DNA from 3 places in the Lysinibacillus sp. UBA5990 genome. Region 1 is predicted to be linked to each of the others. Evidence: riboswitches for the same ligand, from Rfam matches in the RefSeq annotation. Region 1 holds a riboswitch; each other region holds the start of a gene.
The links. Region 1 has a riboswitch for cobalamin ahead of mmgD (citrate synthase). Riboswitches for the same ligand answer to the same signal wherever they lie in the genome.
Positions count from the first base shown of each region.

Region 2: another riboswitch for cobalamin. It lies ahead of B3D94_RS10905 ((2Fe-2S) ferredoxin domain-containing protein); the one in region 1 lies ahead of mmgD (citrate synthase).
Region 3: another riboswitch for cobalamin. It lies ahead of B3D94_RS02295 (hypothetical protein); the one in region 1 lies ahead of mmgD (citrate synthase).

Region 1 covers NZ_DJAY01000015.1:1,457,677-1,460,960, forward strand. Annotated here, with positions in the region: gene B3D94_RS19840 (bifunctional 2-methylcitrate dehydratase/aconitate hydratase) at 1-242, opposite strand, end outside; gene mmgD (citrate synthase) at 341-1,462, opposite strand; cobalamin riboswitch at 1,653-1,847, opposite strand; gene B3D94_RS19850 (NUDIX hydrolase) at 2,077-2,562, shown strand; gene B3D94_RS19855 (ABC transporter ATP-binding protein) at 2,610-3,284, opposite strand, start outside.
Region 2 covers NZ_DJAY01000011.1:699,786-703,069, reverse strand. Annotated here, with positions in the region: gene cobJ (precorrin-3B C(17)-methyltransferase) at 1-1,054, opposite strand, end outside; gene B3D94_RS10905 ((2Fe-2S) ferredoxin domain-containing protein) at 1,059-1,430, opposite strand; cobalamin riboswitch at 1,575-1,756, opposite strand; cobalamin riboswitch at 2,018-2,202, shown strand; gene B3D94_RS10900 (energy-coupling factor ABC transporter permease) at 2,348-3,094, shown strand; gene B3D94_RS10895 (energy-coupling factor ABC transporter substrate-binding protein) at 3,096-3,284, shown strand, end outside.
Region 3 covers NZ_DJAY01000003.1:163,231-166,514, reverse strand. Annotated here, with positions in the region: gene B3D94_RS02305 (tyrosine-protein phosphatase) at 1-481, opposite strand, end outside; gene B3D94_RS02300 (ABC transporter substrate-binding protein) at 617-1,567, opposite strand; gene B3D94_RS02295 (hypothetical protein) at 1,551-2,108, opposite strand; cobalamin riboswitch at 2,271-2,469, opposite strand; gene B3D94_RS02290 (glutathione peroxidase) at 2,572-3,117, opposite strand; gene B3D94_RS02285 (hypothetical protein) at 3,205-3,284, opposite strand, start outside.

The DNA of each region.
Region 1 (3,284 bases):
AGGACATAGGATGTTCCTGGAATACGAGTACCATTTGGAACAACTGTACCTGGTACTACAGGACCCAGAAGTTTTGTACATTCAGGATATTGTAAAGCTAAAATGCCGCAACCTAACGTATCCAATAAAACATATCGAGCCGTTTCGTAAGCTTCTTCGCTCGTAATCTTTGTGTTTAATACGTAATCCGCAATATCAATAAGAAGCTGGTCTGCCATCGTTTTTTCATTCGTTTTAATCATCTATATCTTCCTTTCAAGGTATGAATTTGATATACTAGTATGCTGATGGGTATTGGTCAGAATGCCCATCAGCTCTTTGGCGAGTTGTTAAAACTTGATTATACCGACAATTCTTCAAGGTTATGACGCTCGCCTATATAATGAACACGAGGTCTAAATAATCGATTATTGTCATGTTGTTCGATCACATGTGCACATAAACCGATCGTTCGAGAGCCAAAGAAAATAGGCGTATATAATTCAATTGGTAAGCCCAGCATGTAGTACACTGGCGCAGCGTAATAATCTAAATTTGGATACAAGCCTTTTTCCTCCACCATCACTTTTTCACCAGCTTCACACATGTGATATAAGCGGTCATCCCCTTGCTCCAAGCATAATTTATACAAAGCTTCTTTCATGATCTGCGCTCTTGGGTCCATTTTTTTCATATAGACACGATGGCCAAAGCCCATTATTTTATCTTTATTTTTAAGCTTGTTTTTCAGCATCGCTTCAAAGCCTTCTGCAGTCTTAGCTTCAAGCAGCATATACATGACTGCCTCATTTGCCCCACCATGTAAATTTCCTTTCAATGATGCGACAGCACCAGTTAGAGCACCATACAGATCAGATTGTGTGGAAGCAATAACACGAGCAGCAAAGGTCGAATTCGGCATTTCATGTTCACTATATAAAACAAGTGATTGGTCAAAAATTTCCTCTTCTAATGGTGTTGGTTTTCTTCCAGTAATCATGTAATAAAAATTAGCACTATATGAAAGCTCACTATCCGGTTCTACTACCTCTTGACCATTTAATACACGGTAGCTATTCGCAACGATATTGGGCATTCCACCTAAAAGTCGATATGCTCGTGTTACATTCTTTTCAGTCGAACGATCATTGATATGCTGATCATATCCTGCTAACGCTGAAATTCCAGTTCTAAGGCCGTCCATAGCATGTGTCCCATTTGGTAATAAGTTAAAAATTTGAAAAAGCTCTTGTGGAACGTGGTAGTTTTCTTTCAAATTATCCTGTAAGTCAGCTTGTTGCTCAGTAGTTGGTAGGTTTCCGTGCAATAATAAATGGACAATATCTAAATAGGAATATCGCTGAGATAGTTCAATCAAATCATAGCCCCGTATAACAATTTGGCTTCCTACTACGTCTAAGAAAGACAGTTTTGTTTCCGCAGCAATAACTCCATCAAGACCTGGTGAATACGTTAACTCCATGAATTACAACCCCTTTGTATAATCATTCTTGTAAGCGTTACCATTCAAACTCGAAAGAACAACAAAAAAACAACTTCTACCCCTTTAGAAGTTGTTAATCTACAAAAGTATGACAGAACAAAAAACAGTGAACTTACATCCATTCACAATCATCATACAGTAGCTAACACCTCCCTATCCTCGTAGGTCAATTGATGCTTATTTAGCGGCAGGTCTCCTGACTTATAATCAACATTCCTATAACACCTTCCCGTTTTGATGAACAAAACAGTGGCCTCGTTATGAAACTCCTACATACAGTTGCGGGACAGTGTTGGACTCACACCAACTTCCCTTTTAATCAAATGGAATCAACCCCATTTGAACCACCAAAATTTAGCATATTCAATTTGTCTTTTTACCTTAACATAGTGGTTTCCAAACAATCAATATAGGTAAAATTCAGAAAAGACTGATTATAAAAAGCTATTTTTCTTTTTTGACGAACTATTCTGCATATTTAAGCATTATTTCGCTCAAAAAAAGATTGTTCATCAATCCCAATGAAGCTATATTTATGAAGTCTGCTTTAAAAGCGAATTGGTTTGCATAACGATGAAACGAGGAGTGACGGGATGGGTTATATAACAGAATTAAGAAAGCTTATCGGTAATAGACCGATTATAAGCGTCGGTTCGACAGTTCTTGTTGTTAATGATGATAAGAAGATACTCTTTCAACATCGTTCAGATATGTTGGATTGGGGATTACCTGGCGGCTCAATGGAAATAAACGAAACATTAGAGCAGGTTGCTGCTCGTGAACTTTATGAGGAAACGGGACTCGTGGCTAAAGAGTTTGATTTTATCGGTGTTTTTTCGGGGCCTGATTATTACTACTGTTATCCGAATGGCGATGAAATCTATACAGTCATTCACCTTTATAGAGCTAATCATGTAAGGGGGGTATTGGAAATGAAAGATGGTGAGAGCTTAAGCCTCACTTATTTCAGTAAAGAAGAACTTCCGAATAATATGGAACAGAGGACGATTGCTCTCTTAAACAACCTAGAGGGCAAAATATGGGGGTTCGAAAGCTCCTTTACGAAGCTTTCCAAATAACAATGTAAGAATTTTAATAAGGACTTTATTCGCAAAGGTATTTCAGATTATTCCAAACTAGTATTCTTGTGACTTCTTTCGCGAGGATGAGTGGGTAAAATCGCATTGTACAGCTCAAGTGATGCGGAATGCTTAAATTGTTCACCTTTCATACTTTCCTCTACTAGCTGACCATTTTGCATGACAAGGATGCGATCTGAAATAAAGCGTGTAGCCTGTAGGTCATGAGAAATGAAAATGTATGCAAGTTGCAAATCCTTTTGTAGTGTCTGTAGTAATTGAATGATATGTTTTTGCAAAATCATATCTAAACTACTAATGGCTTCATCTAAAACAATTAATTTTGGATGTAAGGCAAGCGCTCTCGCAATGTTCACACGCTGTTGTTGTCCCCCACTTAGCTGGGAAGGATACTTTTCGGCAATAGATTTTTCTAACTCTACATGATCAAGTAATTCCTTTACCTTATAATGTCTCTCAGCTGAGCTATACTGCTCGAAATTTAGGTATGGTTCCTCTAAAATTTGAAAAATGGTGTGCTTTGGATTTAATGAATGATAGCTATTTTGAAAGACTGCTTGTAAATCTCTCCGTATCATTTTTTTCTGTTGGCTAGTGGCATCATAAAGATTAACCCCTTGAAATAGAATCTCACCGGCTGTTGGCCTTTCCATCCCTAATATAATTCGGCCCAATGTGCTTTTTCCTGAGCCACTTTGTCC
Region 2 (3,284 bases), on a different contig from region 1:
CCACTCCAGGGCTCACTGCTAATTCAAAAATTGATTCTATTTTTTGTTGTACAAGCTTTGGCGTAGCCTTTATAGCACTTGTTCCCTTTACCATTGCAAGTGCCGCTGTAGCCATTTCAAGTGCTGTTTTTTTCGGCTTTGGCATAACGGCTATACTGGGTTTATTAATTCTCCCTGCATTAGGGTCTGCCGCAAAGTCATTTCGTGCTGTCCCTGTCTCTTGATTCATCGCCCATGGCTCATTTTCTTCCCGCAAACGTTGATGTGGACGTAACGGCTGTTTTTCCTCGCCAAGTGTATATTTGCGTTGGTAGCCACGCGGTGTAATCATTTTATTATCATAGAAAAACGTAGATGAGTTTCCGATAATAACGGTTGTCAGCATACCGATATCATGTTCCAACATTTCTGCCAATGTTGTCATAGTCACTTCCTGACGTTCTCGATAGGCACTTTTTACAAGTCCTACTGGTGTGTCAGGCGAACGATATTCTAAAAGAATTCGTTGTGCTTCGACAATTTGTCTTGTACGGCGACCACTTTTAGGATTGTATAAAGCAATAACAAAATCGGCCATAGCTGCGGCTTCCACACGCTTCGCAATTAAATTCCACGGAGTGAGATGGTCACTTAAACTAATGGTACAAGCATCATGCATGATCGGCGCACCAAGTAAACTAGCACATGAATTGATAGCTGAAATACCTGGGACAATCTCAACTTCAATACCAGTTGCCTCTGTCCAACCTAGCTCAATTAATACTTCATACACTAATCCCGCCATACCATAAACGCCCGCATCTCCACTCGAAATGACTGAAACTGTACTTCCTGCCTCTGCTTGACGAACGGCCTCCTGTGCACGTGATACTTCTTCTGTCATGCCTGTACTGACAATGGATTTTGCGCTGACTAAATCTTGAATCAGCTCAACATAGGTTTTATAGCCTATGATCATATCACTTTGTTGTAAAGCCTCTACTGCACGTGTCGTAATATGCTTAAAGTCTCCAGGCCCAAAGCCTACTACGAAAATTTTCCCTTTTTGCGCCATGTTTTTACCCCTCTTTCACCTTTTCAATCCCTTTAATGGCTGTCGTTTGCACTGTTCGCTGTAATGTCCCTTCCCGAAGTGTAAAAACATGATCGTTATATAAGGTTTCATGATGCAAATCCTGTACAAGTGTTCTAGCATGCTCCGTTGATGGTACACGATACCAATTCCCCTGGGGGTAAGCAATAACAACACAAGCATCTTTGCACCGTCCATTACAGCGCGTTCTAGTCGTATGTATTTCTTTATCTAGTGCATTTCGCTGTATTTCATCTCGTATAGCTTGGGTAATTTCCTCCCCATCCTTGTTCATACAGCTACTGCCATTGCAAATAAAGAGATGTGTTTTCATCCCCTCTAAATTCCACGTTGTCATCTTATATCTCCCCTCATTTGCTTTTGGAAAAAAGAAAAAACCTTTACTCTCCCGAAGAGTAAAGGTTTGTAGAAGCCAAATAAAAACGAATAGATTGAAAGAAAGATCCTCGCTTTTGCTTCAACTTCTCCCTCCGAAAAGTTTGCATGCACAATCTGATAAGCAGGTTTCCTGACTTAAGCTTCATTTTACTGTCGCACCTTCCCTAGTTTGCACAGGTGGCATTGCGATTTCATCAGCTATTACAGTAGCGGGGGCTGTATTGGACTTTCACCAATTTCCCTATTATCTCGAGTTCTTCGAGCACTTATCGACGTTTTATATGAAATTATTAATCGTATATATAATAGAAAACTGTCTTAATCATATCTTATTATTTTAAAATTTCAATATTTCTTTAAAAAATCATGACAAATTTATCAATTTCACAGGAGGGTTAGAAGCTATTTTAAAAATTGACTTTGCTTCCTTTAATCCTAAAAACATTAGTTATCAGAATTTTCTACATTGATATTCTATTTTAAATTTTTTATAAAAAAAGTATAGCATATTTATGGAAATTCGTGATACACTTTGTCGTGAAATCTCACAACTTACTATTTTTCGGTGTAAAATGCTCGTCATTTTGCTTAAAAGGGAAGCCGGTTTAAGTCCGGCGCGGTCCCGCCACTGTAATAGGGAGCTTTATAGAAAATGTCACTGTCCAATGGATGGGAAGACCTATAAAGTGTTGAACTAGAGCCAGGAGACCTGCCGAAAATATGTGATCGTTTCAACCTACGAGGATAGGTGTGCGGCTTAGCAGATGAGAATGTTATTTGCTTTTTTAGCTATGCACTTTTCCAACAACGGAGAAGTGCTTTTTTTATTACGCACGCTACATTCTAAAAATCTATTTACAGTTTGGAGGAAGAAAATTGAATCTGTCTTGGTGGAAACTTAGTTACTTTTTATTAGCTTTTTTAATGGTGCCAAAGCGTGCCTTCGCTATGCATATCATGGAAGGCTTTTTACCAATCGAATGGGCTATTTTTTGGTGGGTAATCTCCATCCCATTTATTATTTTAGGATTGCGCTCTATTCGTAAAACAATTGAAGAAAATCCTGAAACAAAAATGATTCTGGGGCTGTCCGGTGCGTTCGCCTTTGTCCTATCAGCCTTAAAAATCCCCTCAGTTACAGGGAGTTGCTCACATCCAACAGGAGTAGGTCTCGGAACAGTCTTATTTGGACCGTTAGCGATGAGTGTCATCGGGACAATTGTTTTATTATTTCAATCTTTACTTTTAGCACATGGTGGGATTACAACATTAGGGGCTAATGCATTTTCAATGGCTATTGTAGGCCCGTTTATCGCCTACTTTGTATTGAAAGGGGCGCAAAAAATGGGGTTATCGTTTTCAGTAGCTGTTTTCTTTGCGGCTATGCTTGGAGATTTAGGTACATATGTGGTGACTTCCATTCAATTAGCACTTGCCTTCCCATCTGAAGTTGGAGGCTTTATGGCGTCCTTTACAAAGTTCGCAAGTATTTTTGCCTTAACACAAATCCCATTAGCTGTGAGTGAAGGGATATTAACAGTTATTATCATGAACTTCTTAAAAAAATATAATATTAGCGAATTAAAATCTTTACGTGTTTTCTCTACAAAGGAGGCGCACTAACATGAAACGAAATTTATTACTATTAGCAATAGTTGTGCTATTGGCCATTATTCCGCTCTTCGTCCAAAAGGGAGCAGAATTTGGTGGAGCAGACGGTGAAGCAGAAGCTGCCATTGGTGAGATCAATGCAGAATATGAGCCATGGTTTGATAGTTTGTGGGAACCACCTAGTGGTGAAATTGAAAGCTTA
Region 3 (3,284 bases), on a different contig from region 1:
AAATAAGAGCTCCACCAATTCCTGTTCGGTCTTTTCCAACTGCGCAATGATGGACTAGCCCTAAATTATTAGGGTTTTGTATAGTCATCATTAATTCCTTAAAAGAGGGATTATGAAAAGGCATTTGTGCATAAAAGTCCTTGAACATATCAGCGTTAACTACTTTATAAAACTCTCTACCACCTGTATTGGTTGGCATTTCAAAAGCATGCTTTCCCTTCGCAGGGATTTGAATATATCGAGTTTGTGGAAACACAGGATTAGGATTATGTTGTACTTCATTTGTGTCACGATAATCAAAAATTGTTTTAATACCTAATGTTTCAAATAATTCTTTATCTGTCGCTGTCATTTTACCAAGTGCGGCAGAGCGATAAAATAAGCCATTTCTTATAACGCGCCCATCCTTCGTTTGATACCCCCCCATATCTCGGAAATTATAAACGGCCTCAAACTGAATATTTTTTTGTACTTGCTTCATTGAACTACACCTCCCTATATTAATTAGCGTTCTTACCTTTATTCTATCGAACAAACTACATGAATACCAATTTTCACACTAGGTAATAAAATAGAAAATGCTAGCTGTAATAAACAACTAACATTTTCTACGATTTTATTTATATAACTCTGGATACACAGCTTTAGCAACGAGCTCAACTGCTTCACCGATACGCGGACCTGGGCGATTTGAGATATCTGTGTCAAGGGACTGAACTGCCTTGTTTTGAATAGCTGTTACCGTATTCCACCCATCACGAGCAAGGATTTCTCCAATTGGATTTTCTGTATAATTGACTGTTGTTAAAATGACGTCTGGATTTCTCGCAATAACATCTTCCTCAGATACTTGCTTCCAGCCATCTAAATCTTCAAACACATTCTTTACATTTGCCGCATTTAATATTTCTTGTTGGAAAGTGCCAGAGCCTGCTGTATATATTTCAGGCTTTGGACTAATTTCTAAATAAATATTTTTTGGTGTTTTTACTTCTTTAACCTTTGTTTGCACATCAGCGATTTTTGCTTTAATTTCCTCATTTAATGCCTTTCCTTTATCCTTAACATCCATAACAGCTGCAATTTGTTCGATATCTCCATATACATCATCGAATGTACCCGCTGATTGAATAACAAACACTTTAATTCCTGCATCTTCGAGTGGCTTAAGTGCATCCTTCTCACCAATCGTATACGCAATAACAACATCTGGCTTTAACGCTAAAATTCGCTCACTGTTATAATTCACAGTATCAGAAACACGTTCGATTTTTTGGGCAGCTTCTGGATATGTATCATATTCAGTGGCACCTACAATTTTATCGCCAACCCCTAGTGCAAATAGAATTTCTGTGTTACTAGGCTGTAAAGACACAACTGTTTTTGGCACTTCCTTAAACTCTATTTCGACACCACGATCATCTGTTACTTTATAACTTGTTTGCTCAATCTTTTGTTCATCTTCGGATACATCTTTATTTTTTGTATCTTCCGCGGTACCACAACCTGCTAAAACGAGCACTAGCAATAATACCGATAGCCATTGTAAATTAAATAGTTTCTTCATTATTATTCACCTTTTTCTTTTTCATTGGATATGATTTACTCATAAACGGAATTTCAGCTATTTCAGCTTGTTGATTCGTATAGACAGCCATTACAAAACATACATTGGCTAATAAGCCTAAATAATCGAAGAGAATATTAGGTACCTCTCGTTCTTCCGAAACCGTGTGTAAAGTTCGATATGATTTTTTCGCCTCACTACGACAAAGATGTAAAGCAGCAGCCGCCTCTGTTCCTTGAGGTAAAACAAAATTTTGAATCTCTTCCTTCACATGACTTACATAAAAATCATAGCGCTCACTTAACCAAGATAGATCCTCATCTGTAACTGCTAGCTTTCCACGAACCGAGCCATTCACATGATAAGCCATAGGTAAAATCTGGATTAAATCATCTACAACAACCTGGACATTCTCTTTCTTTACTATAGCTAGCGCGACCCCTAAATGCGTTGTTAAACTATCTGTGCGAATCTCAAAATCGACAGTTGAAGCCTTCTCTCGCATAAAAGGATAACAAGAATAACGTGCATCTTTTTTCAACCTACTGTCCCCCTTTTTCATAATGAAAATCCTCACTTTTTTAGAACATAAAAAAACATCGCTCCTCACACAAAGGAACGACGAAAATACCATAATGATTGTCATAGAAACACGACACTGCCTATGTATTTGCCGTATATCCTCTTAGCTTCCGAAGAGTTGTTATACGTTCAAATAAAGGTCGGTCTCCTGGCTTGTACAACGCTCCTATATAAATAGATAAGAGCTATAAAGAACCTTCCCATTTCCTATGAAACAGTGGCACATCTTTATAATAGCTGTACTTACAGTTGCGGAAACAGCTTCGGCTTATACCGAATTCCCGATTATGCTAGCTAGCACCTTTATTCTGCAAGAATAATTCACTTGTAAAGCAGTTTATCATAGATTGATAGGAAAAAATAGTTGCGTACAAAAATGATAGCCGTTTTAGAAGTATTTTCATTTCTATAAAATTACTCTACTACAATACTTTTTCAATTGCTTGCTCAATATCAAGCTGTGAGTCTGTAGGCTCAAAGCGAGCTATGGTTTTTCCACTTGCATCTACTAGGAATTTAGTAAAATTCCAGCGAATATTACGACCATCTAAAAAGCTTGGAGCAAGTTGAATGATTGCCTCAGCAAGCATTTTCTCCTGCATGCTTGCTTTTCCGAATTCACGAAAATCAACTTCATGTTTTAAATAATTAAATAAAGGGTGTGTCGTCTCCCCATTTACTTGGACTAGCTCAAAAATGGGAAACGTAACTCCATAGTTTACCTTACAAAGATGCGCAGTTTCCTCTCCATCTTCAGGATTTTGATGGCCAAACTGATCACAAGGAAATCCTAAAACGACAAAATTATTTTTTCCATATTTATCGTACATTTTTTGTAAGTCTTCAAACTGATATGTAAATCGGCATTGATTGGCCGTGTTAACAATTAGCATCGTTTTTCCTCGAAAAGTTTCCATTGATAAAATTTCACCATTCGGCTTCCGTACTAAATAATTATAAATACTCATTCCCTAACCCCTTTTGTTTTTTCATATATTATAGTTGACTAATCTCCTAATAACCAAAGAGTTTGCACAAAAAACACCATCTCGTTACTAGGAACGGATGGCTGACTTATATTTCTTTTTATATTTAACATTTTGCTCTTCATTAATTAAGCGATGGGCTATGTTTA